Regions from separate parts of the Micromonospora sp. NPDC047620 genome, predicted to be linked through region 1. Evidence: riboswitches for the same ligand, from Rfam matches in the RefSeq annotation. Region 1 holds a riboswitch; the other holds the start of a gene.
The links. Region 1 has a riboswitch for ZMP and ZTP ahead of ACGF5C_RS09710 (glycine hydroxymethyltransferase). Riboswitches for the same ligand answer to the same signal wherever they lie in the genome.
Positions count from the first base shown of each region.

Region 1 (10,871 bases):
CCGGCCCGGACACCACGTTCCTGGTGCTCGCCCCGCAGGGCGCGAAGACCGACAAGGCGGCTGCCCGCGTGGCTGCCGCCAAGGGCACCGTGGTGGCCAGCTACGACCAGATCGGCGTGCTCGTCGTCCGCTCGACCAACCCCGACTTCGTCAGGGACGTGGCGGGGGCGGGCGTCGAGTCGGCGGCGTCCACCGCCGGCCTGGGCACCGCGCTCGACGAGGGCGAGACCCTGGAGGTCTCCGCGGCCGCAGCGGCGAACGCGACCGCTGACCCGACCAAGGAGCCCATGTTCGGTCAGCAGTGGGACATGCCGATGATCGACGTCCCGCAGGCCCACGCCGTCAACGCCGGCAGCGCCAGCGTGGTGGTGGGCGTGCTCGACAGCGGCATCTCCTCCAGCCACCCGGATCTGAAGGACCAGATCGCCAAGGACAAGAGCGCGTCCTGCATCGGCGGTGTCGCGGACACCACCGAGTCCGCCTGGAACCCGACCACCTCCGACCACGGCACGCACGTGGCCGGCACCATCGCCGCCGCCGTCAACGGCGTCGGGGTGACCGGTGTGGCGCCGGGTGTCAAGGTCGCCGCCGTCAAGGTCGTCAACAACGAGCAGTACATCTACCCCGAGGCCGCGCTCTGCGGCTTCATGTGGGCGGCCGACCACGGCATGCAGGTCACCAACAACAGCTACTTCATCGACCCGTGGGAGCTGAACTGCCGCAACGACGCACGTCAGCGTCCGGTGTGGCAGGCCGTGCAGCGGGCCATCCGCTACTCGCAGAGCAAGGGCGTGCTGAACATCGCGTCCGCGGGCAACTCGAACTGGGACCTCGCCCACAAGATCACCGACACCGGCAGCCCGAACAACGGGACGCCCGAGGACCGCGAGGACCTCACCAACTCCTGCCTCGTCCTGCCGGGCGAGGCGCCGGGCGTGGTGACGGTGTCGGCGGTCGCCCCGACCGGCAAGAAGAGCTACTACTCCTCGTACGGCCTGGGCGTCGTGGACGTCACCGCGCCCGGCGGCGACACCCGGTACCGCACCAACGGCGCCAGCTCGACCCCGACCGACGGCATCCTGTCGACCACCTTCAACACGGCGACGAAGACCAACGGCTGGGGTTACAAGCAGGGCACGTCGATGTCGAGCCCGCACGCGGCCGGCGTCGCGGCGCTGGCCCTGTCGGCCCACCCCGGCATGGCGCCGGGCCAGCTGGCGTCCTTCCTGGAGCGGACCGCCGAGTCGGTCCCCTGTGAGGAGGGCGTCTGGGAGCCGCGGCCGGGCTACCCGGCCACCTGCACCGGGGGCGAGCGCAACTCGTTCTACGGCGCCGGCATGGTCAACGCGTACAACGTGGTGAAGTAGCAGCACGGCACGACCCGTGGTGGGGCCCGGCGGTGATCCGCCGGGCCCCACCCGTTTTCGCTGCTCACGGCGGGGGTACGGGAGGGTGCCTCCGACGAGCCGAGGAGGTCAACGGTGTCCACCGATGCCATCGTCCTGTTGAAAGAGGACCACAAGGAGATGCGCCGTCTGTTCAAGGCGTTCCAGGATGCCGAGGAGGGGCCGGCGGCGCAGCGGCAGAAGCTGGTGAGCCAGATCCTGGAGGCCTCACGGTGCACACCTACCTCGACACGAGGTGATCGAAATGTGTAGCGCGCAGACCCCCGGCATTAGCCGTGGGGATAGCGGGTCGATTGTGGGCGGACAGTAGATAGCGGTGGGCTGTATGTTGGCTGGGTGTCCGTAACGGTGCGGTCGAGCAGCGACGTCGTTTTCCAGTGTGCTTTTCATGTGGTGTGGTGCCCGAAGTTTCGGCGCAGGGTGCTCGACGGCCGGGTTGAGGAACGACTCAAGCAGCTCATCCGGGAAGTAGTTGAGGAGCGGGGAGCGTGGCTGGCGGCCTTGGAGGTCATGCCGGACCACGTCCATCTGCTGGTTGAGGTGGACCCGCAGTACGGCGTCCACAGGCTCGTCAAGGCGATCAAGGCACGCACCTCGCGGGTGCTGCGGGACGAGTTCCCGACGCCGCGTTCCCGGCTGCCGACGTTGTGGACCAACTCGTACTTCGTGGCGACCACGGGCGGCGCCCCGCTGGCGGCGATAGAGCGGTACGTCGAGTTGCAGAAGGGCCGCTGAATGCTTGCCGGCCGTCGTTACCTGCTTGCGTTCACCGACGAGCAGGTCGCCTACGCCGAGCAGGTGGGGGCGGCTTGTCGGGCGGTGTGGAACACGGCGTTGGAGCAGCGCCGGGAGTACCGTCGACGGGGCGGGTTCATCGGCTATGTCGAGCAGGCTCGGCAGATGGCCGAAGCGAAGAAGGACCCTCACTGCGCGTGGCTGGCCGACGCCCCGTCGCACACTCTGCAGCAGACATTGCGGGACCTGGACCGGGCCTGCAAGACGCATGGCACGTGGAAGGTGCGGTGGCGGTCGAAGTCGCGCACCGCACCGTCGTTCCGGTTCCCCGACCCCAAACACCTCGCGGTGCGCCGGCTCAATCGGCGGTGGGGTGAGGTGCGCCTGCCGAAGTTCGGTCCGGTGCGGTTCCGCTGGACCCGGCCGGTCGGCGGCACGATCCGCAGCGCCACGGTCAGCCGGTCCGGTGGACGCTGGTATATCTCGTTCTGTGTCGAGGACGGCGTGAGCGAGGCGGCGCCGAACGGCAAGCCGCCGGTCGGAGTCGATCGAGGTGTGGCCGTGGCGATCGCCACCTCCGACGGCGAACTGTGCGACCAGGAGTTCGTCACGCCTGGCGAGGCGGTGAGGCTCACGCGGTTGCAGCAACAGTTGTCCCGGTCGCTGCGGGTTCATGGCCGTAACCGTCGGTCGGGCCGCCGCGACGTGGTGCATGCGCAACTCGGCCGCCTCCACGCCCGTATCCGCGACCGGCGTGCCGACTTCGCCGCGCGGACCGCCGCGCGGCTCGTCCGCCATCACGGCACGGTCGTCGTGGAGGACCTGCGAATCAAGAACATGACCGCCAGCGCCAAAGGCACCACCGAGCAACCCGGGCGTAACGTTCGGCAGAAGGCTGGCCTGAATCGGGCCATCCTCGCCAAGGGCTGGGGCGGGTTGCTGCTCGCTCTGGAGCACGCCGCCCGATATCACGGGGCGCAGGTCGTGAAAGTCGACCCCGCGTACACGTCGCAGACCTGTCACGCCTGCACGCACATCGCCCGGGAGTCCCGCGAGAGCCAAGCGGTCTTCCGGTGCGTCGCCTGCGGGCACCAGGACAACGCCGACGTGAACGCGGCCAAGAACATCCTCGCCGCCGGGCTGGCGGTGACAGGGCGTGGAGACCTCGCCGTTAGGCGGTCTGCGAAGCGCCAACCACCCGAACGGCTCACGGCGTGAAGACGCCTCAGCCACGGGAATCCCCCGGCTCCAGCCGGGGAAGGAGGTCAACGAGAACGTCCTGCACCACGCACGCACGCACCATGCACGTCACGTCGTCGAGGAGGAGCAGGAGTGGTTCCCGAAGGTGCGCGAGGCGCTCGGCCGTAGGCAGCTCCAGGAGATCTGCGAGCGGATGATCGAGCTGCGCGCGGACGCGCCGCGCAAGCCGACCGACCCGAAGGCGATCAAGAAGTCGCTCGACGCCGTCACGGCCTGAGCCGACCGCCTCCGACGGGCCCCGGGTGCGCCGGGGCCCGTCGTCACGCCGGGGGCGCGGGCAGGATCCGCCGCAGCGCCGGCGGTACGGCCCGGGACCGCCACTCCCTCGGGTAGCCCACCGAGACCTCCTCGAACCGCACCCCGTCGTGCCAGGTGGTGCGGGGGATGTGCAGGTGGCCGTAGACCACCGCGGCGGCGTCGAAGCGCAGGTGCCAGTCGGCGGTGGCCTCGGTGCCGCACCACTGGGCGAAGATCGGATAGCGCAGGATCCGGGTCGGCTCGCGCAGCAGCGGCCAGTGGTTGACCAGCACGGTCGGCAGCCCCGGCTCCCGCGCGGCGAGCCGGCGGGCGGTCTCGGCGACCCGGGCGGCGGACCACGCCGACCGGCTCGGGTACGGGTCGGGGTGCAGCAGGAACTCGTCGGTGCAGACGATCCCCGTCCGGTACGCCTCGGCCAGCGCCGCCTCCGGGGTGTCGAACCCCTCCGGGCGCCAGCTGTGGTCGTAGAGCAGGAACAGCGGCGCCACCAGCACCGGCCCGCCCGACCCCCGCCACACCGGGTACGGATCCTCGGGGGTCAGCACGCCGAGGCGTCGGCACAGGTCGACGAGGTGCTGGTAGCGCGCGACCCCGCGCAGCGCCACCGGGTCGGCCGGCGGGGTCCACAGCTCGTGGTTGCCCGGCGCCCAGACCACCCGCGCGAAACGGTCGGCGAGCAGCCCGAGGGCCCACTCGACGTCGGCCACGGTGTCGCCGACGTCCCCGGCGACGATCAGCCAGTCGCCCGGCGACCCCGGGCGCAGCCCCTCCACCACCGCCCGGTTGCCCGGGTGCCCGACGTGCAGGTCGCTGATGGCGAGCAGGCTGCCGCCCCCGCCGTCCTCCCCTGCCATGACCGCGATCCTATGCGCGGCCGGGGACGACCGCGAACCGCGCGGGCCGCGCGCCGATCGATGCACCACACCACAGGTGCGGTGGTCCCCAGGTGGGCCGGGGCACGCCCGGCCGACCCGGTAGGATCGGCGGTGGGCCGTGACTGGCGCGTGGGGATGGAGAACCATCGGGAAGCGGTCCCGTCATGAGGACGCATGCCGAGCGCCTGGGCCTTCCGCACGTCACTGGAGGTCGCATGTCGTCGCCGAACGCCGAATCCACCGCCTTCCGCAGCGCCCTCGAGGTGATCCGCGCCGTCGAGCCGCGGGTGGCCGACGCCATCGGCGCCGAGCTCGCCGACCAGCGCGAGTCGCTCAAGCTCATCGCCAGCGAGAACTACGCCTCTCCGGCCACCCTGCTGGCCATGGGCAACTGGTTCAGCGACAAGTACGCCGAGGGCACCGTCGGCCGCCGCTTCTACGCCGGCTGCCAGAACGTGGACACCGTCGAGGCGCTCGCCGCCGAGCACGCCCGGGAGCTGTTCGGCGCCGCCCACGCGTACGTGCAGCCGCACTCCGGCATCGACGCCAACCTGGTCGCGTTCTGGGCGATCCTGGCCGACCGGGTGGAGTCCCCGGCGCTGAAGAAGGCCCAGGTGCGGCAGGTCAACGACCTCACCGAGGCCGACTGGTTCGCGCTGCGCCGGGAGTTGGGCAACCAGCGGATGCTCGGCATGTCCCTGGACGCCGGCGGCCACCTCACCCACGGTTTCCGCCCGAACATCTCCGGCAAGATGTTCGACCAGCGCAGCTACGGCACCGACCCGGCCACCGGGCTGGTCGACTACGACAGGGTCGCCGAGGCGGCCCGCGAGTTCAAGCCGCTGATCCTGGTCGCCGGCTACTCGGCGTACCCCCGGAAGGTCAACTTCCGGATCATGCGGGAGATCGCCGACTCGGTCGGCGCCACCTTCATGGTCGACATGGCGCACTTCGCCGGCCTGGTCGCCGGCAAGGTCTTCACCGGCGACTTCGACCCGGTGCCGCACGCGCACATCGTCACCACCACCACGCACAAGTCGCTGCGCGGCCCGCGCGGCGGCATGGTGCTCTGCCAGCCCGAGCTGGCCGACCAGGTGGACCGGGGCTGCCCGATGGTGCTCGGCGGCCCACTGCCGCACGTGATGGCCGCCAAGGCCGTCGCCCTGGCCGAGGCCCGCCGCCCCGACTTCGCCGACTACGCCCAGCGGGTCGTCGCCAACGCCCAGGCCCTCGCCGAGGGGCTGCTGCGCCGGGGCGGCAAGCTGGTCACCGGCGGCACCGACAACCACCTGGTGCTCATCGACGTCACCGGCTACGGGCTGACCGGCCGGCAGGCCGAGCAGGCCCTGCTCGACTCGGGCATCGTCACCAACCGCAACTCCGTCCCGCAGGACCCGAACGGCGCCTGGTACACCTCCGGCATCCGCGTCGGCACCCCGGCGCTGACCACCCGGGGGCTGGGCCCGGCGCAGATGGACGAGACGGCCGAGCTGATCCACACCGTGCTCAGCCAGACCCGGCCGGGCGCGAACCCGGACGGCACCCCGTCGAAGGCCAAGTACGTCCTCGACCCGGCCGTCGCCGACCGGGTCGGCAAGCAGGCCAACGACCTGCTCACGGGCTTCCCGCTCTACCCGGCCGTCGACCTCGGCTGACCCGGGCACCCGCTCCGACGCCCCCGCCCGGCCCCGCCGCGCGGGGGCGTCTCCGTCCCGCCCCCGTCCCCGTCCGGCGGTGCGGGGTGGGAGCGTCAGGGGCAGTGGGTGCGGTGGCGGCGGGCGCGGAGGCGGTGCAGGACGTCGGTGCCGCCCCGACCGAAGTGGTCGTGCAGCGCGCGGTAGTCCGCGTACAGCTCGTCGTAGGCGGCCGCCCGGGCCGGGTCGGGGTGCCAGGTCTCGCGGCGGGCGGCGCCCATCGCCGCCGAGGCGGTCGGCACGTCCGGGTACGCCCCGGCGGCGGCCGCCGCGTGGATCGCCGCGCCCAGCGCCGCCGGGTGCGCGGAGTCGACCACGTGCAGCGGCCGGCCGATGACGTCGGCGTAGATCCGCAGCAGCAGCCGGTTGCGGGTCAGCCCGCCGGCCACGGTCAGCTCGTCGACGGCCACCCCGGCGGCGGTGAACGCGTCGACCACCGTCCGGGCGCCGAACGCGGTGGCCTCCAGCAGCGCCCGCCAGATCTCCTCCGGCCGGGTGGCCAGGGTCAGCCCCACCAGCACCCCGCTCAGCTCGTGGTCCATGAGCACCGACCGGTTGCCGCTGTGCCAGTCCAGCGCCAGCAGCCCGTGCCCGCCCACCGGCTGCTCGGCGGCGAGGGCGTCCAGCAGCTCGTACGGGCTCAGCCCGCGGCGGCGCGCCTCCTCGGCGTAGTCGGCCGGCAGGCCGGTGCGGACGTACCAGGCGAAGATGTCCCCGACGCCGCTCTGCCCCGCCTCGTAGCCCCAGGAACCGGTGGTGACGCCGCCGTCGACCACGCCGCAGACCCCGGGCACCTCGTGGTACGCCGCCGCGTTCATGATCAGGCAGGTGGAGGTACCGAGGACGGCGAGCATCCGGCCCGGCTCGACCGCGCGGGCCGCCGCGGCGGTGACGTGCGCGTCGATGGACCCGACCGCGACGGCGGTGCCCACCGGCAGCCCGGTCCACCGGGCCGCCTCGGTGGTCAGCCCGCCCGCCCGGGCGCCCAACGGCGCGAGCGGGCCGTCGATCCGGGGCAGCAGCCCGTCGAGGCGGGGGTGCACGGCGCGCAGGAACTCCGCCGACGGGTACCGCCCGTCCTGCCGCAGCCCCTTGTAGCCGGCGGCGGAGACGTTGCGGGTCTCCCGGCCGCAGAGCTGCCAGACCAGCCAGTCCGCGATCTCGATGAAGCGCTCCGCGCGGTCGAAGACCGCCGGGTCCTCCTCCAGCACCTCCAGCGCCTTGGCGAGCTGCCACTCGGCGGAGACCCGGCCGCCGTAGCGGGGCAGCCAGGTCTCGCCGCGCGCGGCGGCGACGTCGTTGATCCGGGCGGCCTGCCGCTGGGCCGCGTGGTGCCGCCACAGCTTCGGGTACGCGTGCGGCCGGCCGGCCAGCTCGGGCAGCTCGCAGAGCGGGGTGCCGTCGGCGCGGGTGGGCAGCATCGTGCAGGAGGTGGCGTCGACGCCGATGCCGCCAACGTCCTCGGGGCGTACACCGGCGGCCCGCAGCGCGGCGGGCACCGCGACCCGGAGCACCTCGCGGTGGTCGTCCGGGTGCTGCAACGCCCAGTCCGGCGGCAGCGGCGTCCCGTCGGGCAGCCGCTCCGTGATCACCCCGTGCCGGTACGCGTGCACGGCCTCGCCGCGTACGGTGCCGTCGGCGACGTCCACCACGACCGCCCGGCCGGAGAGGGTGCCGAAGTCGACCCCGACGACGTGCCGGGGCGCCCCGGCTGCCGGCTGCGTCACCGCTCCTCCTCCCGCCGCGCCGCTCCGGCGCCCGGGCGGGGCGGCCGGTCAGCGGCGGCGGGAGGCAACGCTACCGCAGCCATTGATCCCCATTCGTGGATCTACGTCGTCTCGGCACCCCGCCGCCCGGTCGTCACCCCACGGATGAGAACCGCTGGGACTTGCCGTCCGTCTCCCACCGGGGTCAGGCGATGGGCCGTTTCAGGTGGTAGCGGTGCACCTCGGTGCTGCCCTGGATGTTGTTCACGTCCTCGGCGGCGGAGACCAGCTCCCAGCCTTCCCGGCCGGCCCGGTTGAGGTGCGCGATCGCGGTGTCGCCGTACGCGGTGATGTCCCGGCGCGTCCCGTCGGGGCCGTACCAGATGAAGCTGACATGGAAGTTGCGGCCCTGCCCCTGATAGCGGCGGACCAGCAACGCGTACTCCCAAGCGATCATGACGTCCATTATGGGTGTCCACGAAGGACAGCGGAACACGGGCAGTCGCGCTTTGCCGTGCGGTGAACGCGGTGTGTCAACGTCGAGACGGCAGGGCCGCCACCGCCGACTGTGGACAGCCTCCGCCACTGGCGCCCACCGGTCACCTGGTCGCGAGCCGGTTGATCCCACGCGGCTCCGGCGAGATCACCGGGCCGGTTGCGGGGTGACGGCGAGCGCCCGCGACCGCGCGGTCGTCTCGTCGGCGACCAGCGCCGCCAGCCGGTCCAGGCCCAGGTCGATCTGCTCCGGGGTGACCGCGCTGACCGACAGCCGCAGCGCGTCGACCGGGGCGCCGTCGTCGTAGAAGTGCGCCATCGGCGTCCAGAGCAGCCCGTACTCGCGGGCGGAGCGGTGCAGCAACGCGTCGTCGACCGCGAACGGCACCGTGACCACCACGAAGAACCCGCCGGCCGGCACGTTCCACCGCACCGGCGACGCGCCCGGCGGAAAGCGCCGGGCCAGGCCGTCGACGAGGTGGCGCAGATTCCGGCCGTACGCGGCCCGCTCCCGGGCGGTGGCGGCCACCAGGCTGCACCCGTGCTCCAGCAGCGCGCCGCCGACCACCGCCTGGGCGATCGCCGAGGTGTTCACCGTGACCATGCTCTTGATCCTGGCGAGCTGGTCGGCGAACAGGCCCACCGAGCCGTCGGAGCCGGCGACGCGCTGGTCGGCGACCACGTAGCCCACCCGCGCGCCGGGCAGCACCGTCTTGGCGAACGAACCCAGGTAGACCACCCGCCGCGCGGTGTCGAGCGCCTTGAGCGTCGGCAGCCGCCCCGCGTCCCCGGCCGGGAAGAGACCGTACGGGTTGTCCTCCAGCAGCAGCAGGTCCTCCTCGGCGGCGAGGTCGAGCAGCCGCCGCCGGTCGGCCAGCCCGATGCTCGTGCCCGACGGGTTGGCGAAGTCCGGCATCACGTAACAGGCGCGCGGGCGCAGCCCCGCCGCCCGGGCCCGGCGCACCTGCTCCCGCAGGTCGGCCAGGTCCACCCCGGCCGGGCCGCCGGCCACCGGCCGCACCGGCAGGTCCAGCAGCCGCGCGGCGCCGGTCAGCCCGACGTACGTCGGGGCGACGGCGAGCAGCACGTCGCGGGGGTCGGCCCGCAGCGCCCGCAGCACCAGGAACATCGCCTCCTGGCAGCCGACGGTCACCACGACCGCCTCCGGGTCGACCGTGATGTTCTCGTCGACGGCGAGGTTGCGGGCCACGAGGTGGTGCACGATGCCCTTGGTGCGGCCGTACTGGAACAGGGTCCGGTGCACCTGCGCGGGGCTCTGCCCGAGGTCGTCGGCCAGGTGCCGGCGGAACGTCTCCAGGTGCCGGTGCGGCGCGGCGACGTCGAAGAACTCCTCGTACGGCCGGCCGGCCGCCAGCGACACCGCGTCGGGATAGTGCTGGGCCACCTCGTTGAGGAAGTTCATCGAGTTCAGCGCCGGGTCGCCGACCGCCGGATGCAGGTCGCCGACGTGCAGGTCCACCGGTTCGGCCACCGCTCAGCCCTCCCTCAGCACGCGCAGCTCGCGCACGGCCGCCGGGTCGGCACAGCCGGCCAGCGCCAGCGCGTCGCGGAACTCGCCGGCCAGCAACTCCAGCGCCATTGCCGCCCCCGCCCGGCCCCCGGCGGCGAGCGCCCACAGCAACGGCCGGCCGACCAGCACCCCCCGCGCGCCGAGGGCGAGCGCGCGCAGCACGTCCACGCCGCCGCGCACGCCGCTGTCCAGCAGCACCTCGCACCGGTCGGCCACCGCCGTCACCACCTCGGGCAGCACGGTGGCGGTGGCCGGTGCGCCGTCGAGCTGACGGCCGCCGTGGTTGGAGACCACCACCGCGTCCGCCCCGGCGGCCGCCGCCAGCTCCGCGTCGCGCGGGTCCAGGACACCCTTCACCACCAGCGGCAGGGCGGTACGGCCCCGCAGCCAGTCCAGGTCGGCCCAGCTCAGCGCGGGCGCGAAGACCTCGCCGGTGTGCGCCGCGACGGCCGAGACGCCTGGGGTGGCGGCGTGCGCGAGCGCGTCCCGCCCGGCCGGCAGGTTGGCGGCGACGACGTGCGGCGGGATGGCGAAGGAGTTGCGGACGTCGCGCAGCCGCCGGCCCAGGATCGGCACGTCCACGGTGACCATCAGCGCGGTGCACCCGGCCGCGTGCGCCCGGTCCAGCAGATCCGCGACGAGGGCCCGGTCCCGCAGCCAGTAGAGCTGGAACCAGACGGCCGCGCCGGTCGCCGCGATCTCCTCGATCGGCACGCTGCTCAGCGTGCTGGCCGCGTACGGCACGCCGGCCGCGCCGGCCGCCGCCGCGAGCGCCGTCTCCCCGTCGGGGTGCACCAGCCGCTGGTACGCCATCGGCGCCACCGCCACCGGCAGTGCACAGGGGGCGCCGAGCAGCCGCGCGTCGGTACGCGGGGCGGCCACGCCACGCAGCACGCGGGGCAGCACGGCCA
Region 1 is NZ_JBIDDG010000006.1:234,715-245,585, reverse strand. Features, by position in the region: gene ACGF5C_RS09740 (S8 family serine peptidase) at 1-1,367, shown strand, start outside; gene ACGF5C_RS09735 (hypothetical protein) at 1,482-1,658, shown strand; gene tnpA (IS200/IS605 family transposase) at 1,743-2,141, shown strand; gene ACGF5C_RS09725 (RNA-guided endonuclease InsQ/TnpB family protein) at 2,142-3,359, shown strand; gene ACGF5C_RS09720 (hypothetical protein) at 3,298-3,618, shown strand; gene ACGF5C_RS09715 (metallophosphoesterase family protein) at 3,662-4,513, opposite strand; ZMP/ZTP riboswitch at 4,643-4,732, shown strand; gene ACGF5C_RS09710 (glycine hydroxymethyltransferase) at 4,750-6,189, shown strand; gene araB (ribulokinase) at 6,285-7,955, opposite strand; gene ACGF5C_RS09700 (hypothetical protein) at 8,140-8,400, opposite strand; gene ACGF5C_RS09695 (PLP-dependent aminotransferase family protein) at 8,578-9,921, opposite strand; gene ACGF5C_RS09690 (alpha-hydroxy acid oxidase) at 9,925-10,871, opposite strand, start outside.

Region 2 (10,871 bases), on a different contig from region 1:
CAGCGGGCCGGGCATGGTGTCGGGGGCGACGAACGCGTTGGAGGTGAACCCGACCGGCCAGACCAGGATCTGCAGCACCACCACCGACTCGGGTCGGCGCAGCACCAGCGCCAGGTGGATGCCGACCCAGATCAGAGCGAAGCGCAGCAGCAGGAGCAGCCCGACGGCGGCCAGGGCCGCCGGCGCGCCGGCGCGCCACTGCCAGCCGACGGCGAGGCCGCAGGCCAGCATGACGGCGAGGCCGGCGGCAGAGTGCAGCAGGTCGGCGGCGGCCCGGCCGGCGACCACCGCCGAGGGCGCCATCGGCAGGGACCGGAACCGGTCGGTGACGCCGCGGGCGGTGTCGGTGGCCACGGCCGCGTACGTCGACTCGATGCCGAAGGCCATCGTCATGGCGAACATGCCGGGCAGCAGGAACTCCCGGTAGTCGCCGCCGCCGGGCACGCTCATCGCGCCGCCGAAGAGGTAGCCGAACATCAGCACCAGCAGTACGGGAAACAGCAGCCCGACGATCGCCTGCGCGGGTTGCCGGACCCAGTGCGCCAGCGCGCGGCCGGTGAGGGCGACGCCGTCGGCGACAGCCCAGCGCAGGCGGTGCGGCAGCGGGTGGACGGTCACGGTCATGCGGTCACCTTCTCTTCGGCGGGGCGGGCGGCGGGGGAGTCCTCGCCGGTCAGCTTCAGGAACACCTCGTCGAGGGTGGGGCGCCGCAGCGCGATGTCGGCGGCGGTCAGGCCGGCGTCGTCGAGCGCCCGCAGCACGGCGGCCAGCGCGGCGACGCGCCCGGAGACGGGCACGCTGACCCGCAGGGCCACCGGGTCGACGTGCGGCCTCGCCGCGACGGCGGCACCGACGGCCCGCGCCGCCCGGTCCAGTTCGTCGGCGCGGGACAGCACCACGTCGACCCGGTCGCCGCCGAGCGCGACCTTCAGCTCGTCGGGGGTGCCGTCGGCGATCACCCGGCCGGCGTCGACGACCCGGACGCTGTCGGCGAGCTGGTCGGCCTCCTCCAGATACTGGGTGGTCAGCAGCACGGTGGTGCCGTCGGCGACGAGGCCCCGCACGGCGTCCCACACCTGCGCCCGGGCGCGCGGGTCGAGGCCGGTGGTGGGCTCGTCGAGGAACAGCACCGGCGGGTCGAGAACCAGGCTGGCCGCGAGGTCGAGGCGGCGTCGCATCCCGCCGGAGTACGTGCCGGCGGGCCGGTCGGCGGCGTCGGTCAGGTCGAAGCGGGCGAGCAGCTCGGCGGCCCGGGCGCGGGCCCGTGCGCCACCGAGGTGGTGCAGCCGGCCGAAGAGCACGAGGTTCTGCCGGCCGCTGAGCACCTCGTCCACGGCGGCGTGCTGGCCGACCAGCCCGATGCGGGCGCGCACCCGGTCGGGGTGTCGCCGCACGTCGGCGCCGGCCACCCGGGCGGTGCCGGCGTCGGGCCGCAGCAGGGTGGTCAGCACCCGCACCGCGGTGGTCTTGCCCGCGCCGTTGCGCCCGAGCAGCCCGCAGACCGTGCCGGCGGGCACCGTCAGGTCGAGGCCGGCGAGGGCCTCGGTGCCGCCGTAGCGCTTGCGTAGTCCCTCGGCCTCGATGGCCGGCCCGTTCCGGTGCATCCGCACCCCCGTCCGCTCGTTCCGTACGCCGTACCGTACACCATACGGTACGGCGCACGGTAGAGTTCCGGGGCATGACGACCGAGTACAGCGGCACCGGCGACCCCGCGCGCAGCCTCGCCCTGCTCTGGCGCACCCGCGAACGCGCCAGCCGCAAGGGCCGGCCCGACCTGTCCGTGGATCGGATCGTCCGCGCCGCCATCGAGGTCGCCGACGCCGACGGGCTGGCCGCCCTGTCCATGCGCCGGGTCGCCGAACGCCTCGGCGTCGGCACCATGAGCCTCTACACGTACGTCCCCGGCAAGGGTGAACTGCTCGACGTCATGCTCGACACCGTCTACGGCGAGACCGCCCGCCCCGACGACGTGCCCGGCGGCTGGCGCGGCCGCCTCGCACACATCGCCCGCGAGACCTGGGCGCTCTACCTGCGCCACCCCTGGCTGCTCCAGGTCGCCACCACCCGCCCCCCGCTCGGCCCCAACGTGATCGCCCGCTACGAGTACGAACTGCGCGCCGTCGACGGCATCGGCCTGACCGACCTGGAGATGGACGCCGTCGTCACCCTCGTCTCCGGGTACGTCCACGGGGCCGTCCGCAGCGCCGTGGAGGCCGCCCAGGCCGCCGCGCACACCGGCATGACCGAGGAACAGTGGTGGCAGGCCCACGCCCCCTACCTGGAGAAGGCCCTCGACCCTCGCCGCTACCCCCTCGCGGCGCGCGTCGGCAGCGCCGCCGGCCAGGAGTACCAGGCCGCCGGCGACCCCGCCCGCGCGTTCGAGTTCGGCCTGGCCCGCATCCTCGACGGTGTCGAGGTGCTCGTGTCCGCCCGCCCGGGCACCGCCACCGCGGGCGACGACGGATAACCTTGCCGGCATGACGATGCGACCCATCAGGATCATCGGCGACCCCGTGCTGCGCACCCCGAGCGAGCCGGTGACCAGCTTCGACGCCGACCTACGCGCCCTGGTCACCGACCTGATGGACACCCTGCTCGGCGCTCCCGGCCGCGCCGGCGTCGCCGCGCCCCAGATCGGCGTCAACGCGCAGGTGTTCGTCTACGACGCCGACGGCCACCGTGGCCACCTGGTCAACCCGACGCTGGAGCTGTCGGAGGAGTTGCAGGACGACGACGAGGGCTGCCTGTCCGTCCCCGGGCTCTACTTCCCGACCCCCCGGGCGATGCACGCCACCGCCCACGGCTTCGACCAGCACGGCGAGCCGCTGACGATCTCCGGTAGTGGGTTCCTCGCGCGGGCCCTGCAGCACGAGACCGACCATCTGGCCGGCCGCCTGTACGTCGACACGCTGCGCGGGGACACGCGCCGCCGGGCGCTGCGCGAGATGCGCGCCGGCCGCTTCGACTCGCCCAGCCGCCGCGGCTGAACCGCGCACGCGCGGCGACCCGCCGCACGTGAACGGCCTGAGCCGCGGCGGGTCGCCGTGGCTCAGGCGCGTACGCGAACGGCCGCCGGACCCCGACGGGGCCCGGCGGCCGGGACGTCACCCGCGGGGCTCACCCCCGCGCGGCGGCCGTCACTTCGGCGGGGGAGCCACCAGGCACACCGCCGGCGACGAGGCGTTGCCCGCGTCGTCCACGCCGACGATCAGCGCGTCGCCGCGCAACGTCACCTTGTAGTCGATGTCGCCGGTGCCGTCCTTCACCCGCGACTGCGCACCCGGCGCCTGCACCAGCTTGATCTTCGTGCCGGCCGGGAACGGCCCGAACCGCACGCTCGGGTCCGCCGCGTCACCGATGAACACCTGCACGGCCGTGTCCACCACGTCCGTCGACGTCAGCTCGTAGAACCCGTCCGGGTTGTACGAGCCGGGGACGTTGCCGCCGCTGGGGTTGTTCGTCGGCACGCACGCCGTCGCCGGCGGGGTGGTGTCCACCACCCGCATCACGGCGGTGTCGCTGCCGGTGTTGCCGGCCGCGTCGGTGGCCGTGCACGTCACCGTCGTCGCGCCCAGCGAAAACGTCGAGCCGGGCGGCGGCACGCAGGTCGGGGTCAGCGGACCGTCGACGTTGTCGGTCGCCGTCGCCGGGTAGTCGATCACCGCGCCGGCCGGGCTGGTCGCCTCCACCGTCCGGTCGTCGACGACCACGGTCGGCGGGGTGACGTCGTTGACCCGCACGCGGATCTGCTGCGTGAACGCCGGCCCGCCGGACAGGCCGTTGAGCAGGAACTCCACCGTGCAGGTCAGCTCGGCGCCCTGCGCGGCGTCCGCCGCCACCGTGATCGTCTCGGCGAACGGCACGTCGGTGCCCGACTGCTGCGTCCGCGACGCCGCGTCGAAGCCCACCGACAGGCCCGCGTCGCACGACGTCACCGTCGGGGTGACCGTGACGTCCAGGTCCCGCAGGCCCGCCAGGATCGCGGCGGTCACCGTGTCGGGGGAACTGCCCACGAGCTGCCCGCCGGTGGCCGACACCGCCGCCGTGGCCTGCCCGGTCGCGTCCAGGCCGCCACCGCCACCGCTGACGTTCACCGCCAGCAGCCGCGCCTCGTCGGCCTGCAACGCCGCCGTCGCCTGGGCCAGAGTGCGACCGTTGCTCGGGTCGTGGCTCGGCGCGTCACCCACCAGCACCACGATCCGGCTGCTGCCCGACCGGTAGCCGATCGCTCCCTCGGACACCTCGACCAGCGCGTTCACCCACGCCTCCGGGGTGTCCCCGCCGCCGCCGGCGGCCAGCCCGTTCACCGCGTTCTGCAGCGCCGTCGCGTCGTCGGTGAGGTCCTGCCGCACCCGGAACAGCTCCGCGCCGTCGCCGGTGTCCCGGTAGGAGGCCACCGCGAACTGCGCCGACGGCTGCGCCGCGCGCACGTCGGTGATGACCTGCTGCAGGTTGGTCCGTACGTTGGCGATCGCCCCGCCCATGCTGCCGGTCGTGTCGACCAGCAGCACCACGTCGGGCTTCGGCGGGATCGGCGGGGTGGACACCACCTTGCTGACGCCGATCGACGTGCCAGGGTCGGCGTCGCGGTCCACGAGGGCCGGGTTCACCCCGGGCGCCGCCGCCGCAGGTGTCGCCAACGCGGTCACCACCGCCGTCACGCCGGCGAGCAGGCTCACCGTCCGTGTTCGCCGCCAGGGCACTGCTGCTGTTGCCATGCGTTGCTCCTTCAGCTCCGCCGCGCGTCGTACGCGACCTCTGCCGGGAGACGCTAGGGCCGGGACGGGCCCCCGCCGGTCCGACACCAGCACCGCTCAGCGTCGGGTTCCCGACCCCCCTCGTCGGCCGAACATGCAGGTGAAAGGGTTCTCAGGTCGACCCTCCGCCGGTCGTTCGGGCCACGCCGCCGGACGGCGGACGCCGCCCGCTCCGCACGGCGCGAACACGAGGCCGCGCGGTCCGTGGTCGCCGGACGACCGGCCGTCACCGCCCGCAGGCGGTCAACGCATACTCCCCGTAGTCGGCGACCCGGGTGAAGCCCAGCCGCTCGTAGAGCCGCACGGCCGGCCCGTTGTCCGCCTTCACGTTCAGCGTGACGTGCGCGACGCTGGTCAGCAGCCGCCCGCACAGCGCGGCCACCACCGCCGCGGCCAGCCCGCGCCCCCGGGCCCGGGGATGGGTGGTCACGTTGCCCAACGCCGCCACCCGGTACGCCGGCGAGAACACGTGCACCCCGGCGACGGCCACCACCTCGCCGTCCTCGCGGATGCCCACGTACTGGCCGGTGTCCAGCATCCGCGGGTCGAACCAGTTGCCCGGGTAGGCGTCCGCGTACAGCCGGTGCAGCGCCGGCAGGTCCGCGGCGTCCAGCACCACCCCGGCGGGCGGGGTCGCGGCCAGCCGGGCCGGGTCGGTCAGCGCCATCTTGTGGTGCGGGCCTGCCGGCTCCATCCGGTACGCCCCGGCCAGCGCCGGCTCCAGGCCGGGGGACAGGTGCGCCCACAGCCGGGCCGGCAGCATCGGCGCCAGCTCCCGCAGCAGCGCCGCCAGCTCCGCGACCCGCGGCGGCGCCGCGAACGCCAACAGGGTGGGCGGGTCGGCTCCGTGGTACAGCAACGCCACCTCCTCGCCCCGGCGGAACCAGGAGGTGTACGGCCAGAAGAAGTCGTCCAGGTCGCCCAGCTGGTAGGCGTGCAGCACCGGGTCGCGTCCCAGCAGCCCGGCGAGGACGGCCCGGTCGTGTTCGGCGCGCACCGGCATCCGCTGATGATCACACATCCGCTCGGGCGGTCCCACGGCCGGTGAGCCCCGTGGGCGTGGTGGCGCGGGTCAGCAGCCCGTGGGCGGCGCGGCGGGGAGGTTCTCGTCCGCCCAGCGGGCCAGCGCGTCGAGGGCCGGCACCAGCGCGGCGCCCCGCTCGGTCAGCTCGTAGCTCACCCCCAGCGGCGGGCCCTGCCGCACCGTCCGGCTGACCAGCCCGACCCGGACCAGCTCGCCCAGCCGGTCGGACAGGACGGACTCGCTGATCCCGGGCAGGGCGCGACCCAGCTCGGCGAACCCGGCCGGGCCGTCGGCGAGGGTGCCCAGGAGCATGCCGTTCCACCGCTTGCCGAGGAACGCGAAGGCCCGGGTGATGCCCCCGTGGCACGCCCGACGCGCGCCGTCGACCTCCCGTTCGACCGTCATGGTCCCAGGATACGGCGGGGACCGACGGAACCAGGGACTACTAAAAACCTAGCTGCTACTGTCATCGTAGTCAGCCAGTCCGTTTGCATGGAGATACCCCGATGACCGACGTCTTTTCGCCCCTGATCACCCTCGACCCCGAGGCCCAGGCGCAGCTGTTCACCGACGCCCGGACCGCCAACGCCTTCACCGACGAACCCGTCACCGACGAGCAGCTCCAGGCGATCTTCGAACTCGCCAAGTTCCCGCCCACCGCGGTCAACGCCCAGCCCCTGCGCATCCTCTTCGTCGGCCCGGGCGAGGCCCGCACGCGCCTGGTCGCCCACATGAGCGAGGGCAACCAGGCCAAGACCAGCACCGCTCCCATGGTCGCCGTACTCGCCGCCGACACCGACTTCCACGAGTTCATCCCGCAGGTGTTCCCGATCCGACCGCAGCTGCGCGACGACCTCGCCGGCAACCCCGAGGCCCGCGAGAAGATGGCCCGCTTCAACGCCACCCTGCAGATCGGCTACTTCCTGCTCGCCGTCCGCGCCGCCGGCCTCGCCGCCGGCCCCATGGCCGGATTCGACGCCGCCGGCGTCGACCAGGAGTTCTTCACCGACTCCACCTGGAAGAGCCTGCTGGTGGTCAACATCGGCCGGCCCACCGAGAACGCCTGGTTCCCGCGCCTGCCCCGCCTCGGCTACACCGACGTCGTCCGGCACGCCTGACACCACCCACCGGCGCCGAGGCCGGCCGTCGCGCCCCGGGGAAAACGGACAGTCGCAGACACCGGCACCGAAGGCCGGCCTCGCGCACCGCGGTCAGGTCGACGCCACCCACTGGTCGTAGCCGAGCTTGCCCACCAGCGCCAGCACCACCACCAACAGCACGATCCGTACGAAGCCGGAGCCGCGCCGCAGCGCCATCCGCGCCCCGAGCGCGGCTCCGGCGACGTTGCACACCGCCATCGCCGCACCCAGCAGCCACCACACGTGCCCGGTCGCCGCGAACACCACCAACGCCCCCAGGTTCGTGCCCGCGTTCACGATCTTCGCCATCGCCGAACCGTGCACGAAGTCCGCACCCACCAACGCGGTGAACGCCAACACCAGAAACGTCCCCGTGCCCGGCCCGATCAACCCGTCGTACAGAGCGATCCCCACACCCGCCACCGCGACCACCGTGGCCACCCGCCACCGCGTCCGCCGCTCCGGCTGCGCCACCACCCCCAACCGGGGCCGCAGCACCACGAACACCGCCACCGACACCAGCACCGCCAACACCAACGGCCGGTACGCCGACGCCGGCACCGCCCCCGCCAGAGCCGCACCCAACCCGGCGCAACACACCGCCAACCCCGCCGACGGCCCCGCCACCGCCCAGTCGATCTTCGTACGCCGCGCGTACGTTACCGCCGCCGTGGTCGTACCCGCGATCGCCGCCAGCTTGTTCGTTCCCAACGCCGACGCCACCGGCATCCCCGGCGCCGCCACCAACAACGCCGGCAACAGCAACAACCCCCCACCCCCCACCACGGCATCGACCCAACCGGCCATGGCGGCCGCAGCGAGCAGGGTGGTCAGCGACAGGGGGTCCACGGGCCGCCATTCTTCCCACCGCCGCCCGCCCCACGAGACCCCTTGTGGCCAGCCTCACCAGCAGTCACGCCACAAAAGCCCAGTGCCGCTTCACCACCCCCGGCTGTCACGGGCAAGGCTCAGGCCAGCATGTCCTCGACGAGGTCAGCGGCGCGCGGGGTGCCGCCCTCGGCCTGCGTGCCGACGCGAAGCAGTGCCGAGCGGCGGGCGACCTGCGCGGCGGTGACCAGGTCGTTCAGGGCCGCCCGTAGGGTCCCGACGGTAGCTTCGGGGGTGTCGATACGGCGGGCCACGCCCATTCCCACGAGCCGGTCGGTATTCATGAACTGTTCGACGGCCCGCACCACCGTCACCGGCCCCGCCGCCGACGCAACCACACACCCACCGCACCCACCGCCACGAACAGCACCACCGAATACCACAGCACCTTCAACACCCGGCAACCCTCCCACGGCCACGTAGGGTGCAAACGTGCGCCTGGCCACCTTCAACCTGCTGCACGGCCGGTCCCTCACCGACGGCCTCGTCGACCCCGACCGGCTCACCGCCGCCGTCACCGCCCTCGACGCCGACGTCCTCGCCCTGCAGGAAGTCGACCGCGACCAGAGCCGCAGCGGCAAACTCGACCTCACCGCCATCGCCGCCCGCGCCCTCGGCGCCGACGAACACCGCTTCGCCGCCGCCGTCGTCGGCACCCCCGGCGAACAGTTCCGCCCCCTGCGCCACGACGACGACGGACACGGCGAACCCTGCTACGGCGTCGGCCTCGTCACCCGCCACCGCGTCCGCAGCTGGCAGGTCACCCGCCTGCGCCCCGCCCCCGTACGCTCACCCGTCTACGTCCCCGGGCCCGGCGGCGGACTCACCCTCCTGCACGACGAACCCCGCGTCGTCCTCGCCGCCGTCCTCGACACCCCACACGGCCACCTCACCGTCGCCGCCACCCACCTGTCCTTCGTCCCCGGCTGGAACGCCCACCAACTCCGCCAGACCGTCCGCGCCCTACGCACCCTGCCCGCGCCCCGCATCCTCCTCGGCGACCTGAACCTCCCCGCCGGCCCCGCCCGACTCCTCACCGGCTGGCGCCCCCTGGGCCGCCGCCCCACCTACCCCGCGGGGCAACCCCGCGTGCAACTCGACCACATCCTCGCCGACCGCCACGGCATCGACCGGCTCCCGCCCGTCACCGCCGTACACACCCCCCTGTCAGCAATCTCCGACCACCGCCCCCTCCTGGTCGACCTCGGCTGACCGCCTGTGGCAAGCTGAACCCGACGCGACTGGCGGCCAGGGGATGGCAACAACCATCGGGGAGCTCCACGAGCAGAGGTCGACCGCCTGGGCCTCCGCTGACGACAGGAGCACCATGCCCACCGCCCGACTCCTGCCCGGCGCCCCCGTCGCCGAGCGCATCCTCACCGACGTCGCCGCCGGCGTCACCGCCCTACGCGCCGCCGGCATCACCCCCAGCCTCGCCACCATCCTCGTCGGCGACGACGACGCCAGTGCCGGCTACATCCGCATCAAACAGCGCCAGGCCGCCGAACTCGGCTTTGACTCACCCCACATCCACCTGCCCGCCACCGCCACCCAGGCCGACCTGCACCGCGCCATCGCCGACTTCAACACCGCACCCGACGTCCACGGCCTGCTCATCCAACACCCCATCCCCGGCCACCTCGACTACGACCGGGCCCTGCAGACCATGGACCCCGACCTCGACGTCGACGGCATGCACCCGCTCAACATGGGACGACTCGCCCTCGGCCTGCCCGGCCCCCTGCCCTGCACCCCCGCCGGCATCGAAGCCCTGCTCGCCTTCCACGACATCCCCGTCGCCGGCCGCGACGTCGTCATCCTCGGCCGCGGCGCCACCCTCGGCCGCCCCCTCGCCCTGCTGCTCACCCAGAAACGCCCCACCGCCAACGCCGCCGTCACCGTCGTCCACACCGGCGTCCCCAACTGGGCCACCCACACCCGCCGGGCCGACATCCTCATCGCCGCCGCCGGCGTCCCCGGCATCATCCAGCCCGAACACGTCCGCCCCGGCGCCACCGTCATCGGCGGCGGCGTCCGCTACGAAGGACGCCGCCTGCTGCCCGACGTCGACGAGACCTGCGCCGACGTCGCCGGCGCCATCACCCCCCGCGTCGGGGGAGTAGGCCCCACCACCGTCGCCATGCTCTTCCGTAACGCTCTCGACGCCGCCCGCCGCGCCACCGGCCACGCCTGACCCCCGCCGGCCCGGCGGCGAACGCCCTCGACGCCGGGCCGGACACGACGGACCCGTGGTGGACCGGACGCCGCGACCCCGGTCCACCACCCGAGCACCCCCGGGCCGCACCCGGCGCCGGCACCCCGGTTCCCGGATCAGGACGCCGGGGGAGCGGGACGCTCGTCCCGCTCCCCGCAGGCCGCATACACCGGCTCGGTGACCCCGCCGAGACCGGCGAACGCCCGCACGTGCCGGACGATCACGCCCCCTCCCGCGCCGCCGGCGTGATGTCCGCGCTGAAGAAGAACCGGGTCCGCGCCACCTGCGCCGCCACGTCGAACGTGCGCGCCAACCCCGCCAGATGCCCCGCCACCCGGCCCGCCGACCCCCCACCACCGTCCAACAGGTCCAGCACCGCGACATACCGGTCCACCAGGCCGTACGCCGCCAACACCTCCCGCGCCACCACGTACCGCCGCCGCACCGTCGGCTCCACCAGCCCCGCCACCAGCGGCAACACCGCCGTCAACGATGTCGGGAACAACCACCCCGTCACCTGCTCGTGCAACGCCCCCGAGCCGTCCACGCCCCGCAACCCGGCCTCGATCCGCACCGGCACCCCGGCACAACGCCGCCGCACCCACACCGCGTCGGCGAACCCCGCCGACACCCGCGCCCGCAACCACGCCAGCCGCCCCGCCGGATCCAGCAGCCCCCCGTCGCCCCGGAAACACCCCGCGAACACGAACGAGCCCAACACGTCCTCCGGCGACCCCAGGTCCTCCCACGTCACGAACGTGACCTCCAGCAGCACCCCACCCCAGCGGAACTTCCCCAACTTCTCCGCCGGCTCCGACCGCACCACCAGCACGTCCACGTCCGACCAC
Region 2 is NZ_JBIDDG010000022.1:54,648-65,518, reverse strand. Features, by position in the region: gene ACGF5C_RS24400 (ABC transporter permease) at 1-624, opposite strand, end outside; gene ACGF5C_RS24395 (ATP-binding cassette domain-containing protein) at 621-1,604, opposite strand; gene ACGF5C_RS24390 (TetR/AcrR family transcriptional regulator) at 1,679-2,467, shown strand; gene def (peptide deformylase) at 2,478-2,987, shown strand; gene ACGF5C_RS24380 (VWA domain-containing protein) at 3,138-4,718, opposite strand; gene ACGF5C_RS24375 (GNAT family N-acetyltransferase) at 4,984-5,760, opposite strand; gene ACGF5C_RS24370 (helix-turn-helix domain-containing protein) at 5,830-6,186, opposite strand; gene ACGF5C_RS24365 (malonic semialdehyde reductase) at 6,288-6,899, shown strand; gene ACGF5C_RS24360 (sulfite exporter TauE/SafE family protein) at 6,993-7,769, opposite strand; gene ACGF5C_RS24355 (hypothetical protein) at 7,889-8,146, opposite strand; gene ACGF5C_RS24350 (endonuclease/exonuclease/phosphatase family protein) at 8,241-9,020, shown strand; ZMP/ZTP riboswitch at 9,036-9,120, shown strand; gene ACGF5C_RS24345 (bifunctional 5,10-methylenetetrahydrofolate dehydrogenase/5,10-methenyltetrahydrofolate cyclohydrolase) at 9,136-10,002, shown strand; gene ACGF5C_RS24340 (hypothetical protein) at 10,244-10,871, opposite strand, start outside.
Region 2: another riboswitch for ZMP and ZTP. It lies ahead of ACGF5C_RS24345 (bifunctional 5,10-methylenetetrahydrofolate dehydrogenase/5,10-methenyltetrahydrofolate cyclohydrolase); the one in region 1 lies ahead of ACGF5C_RS09710 (glycine hydroxymethyltransferase).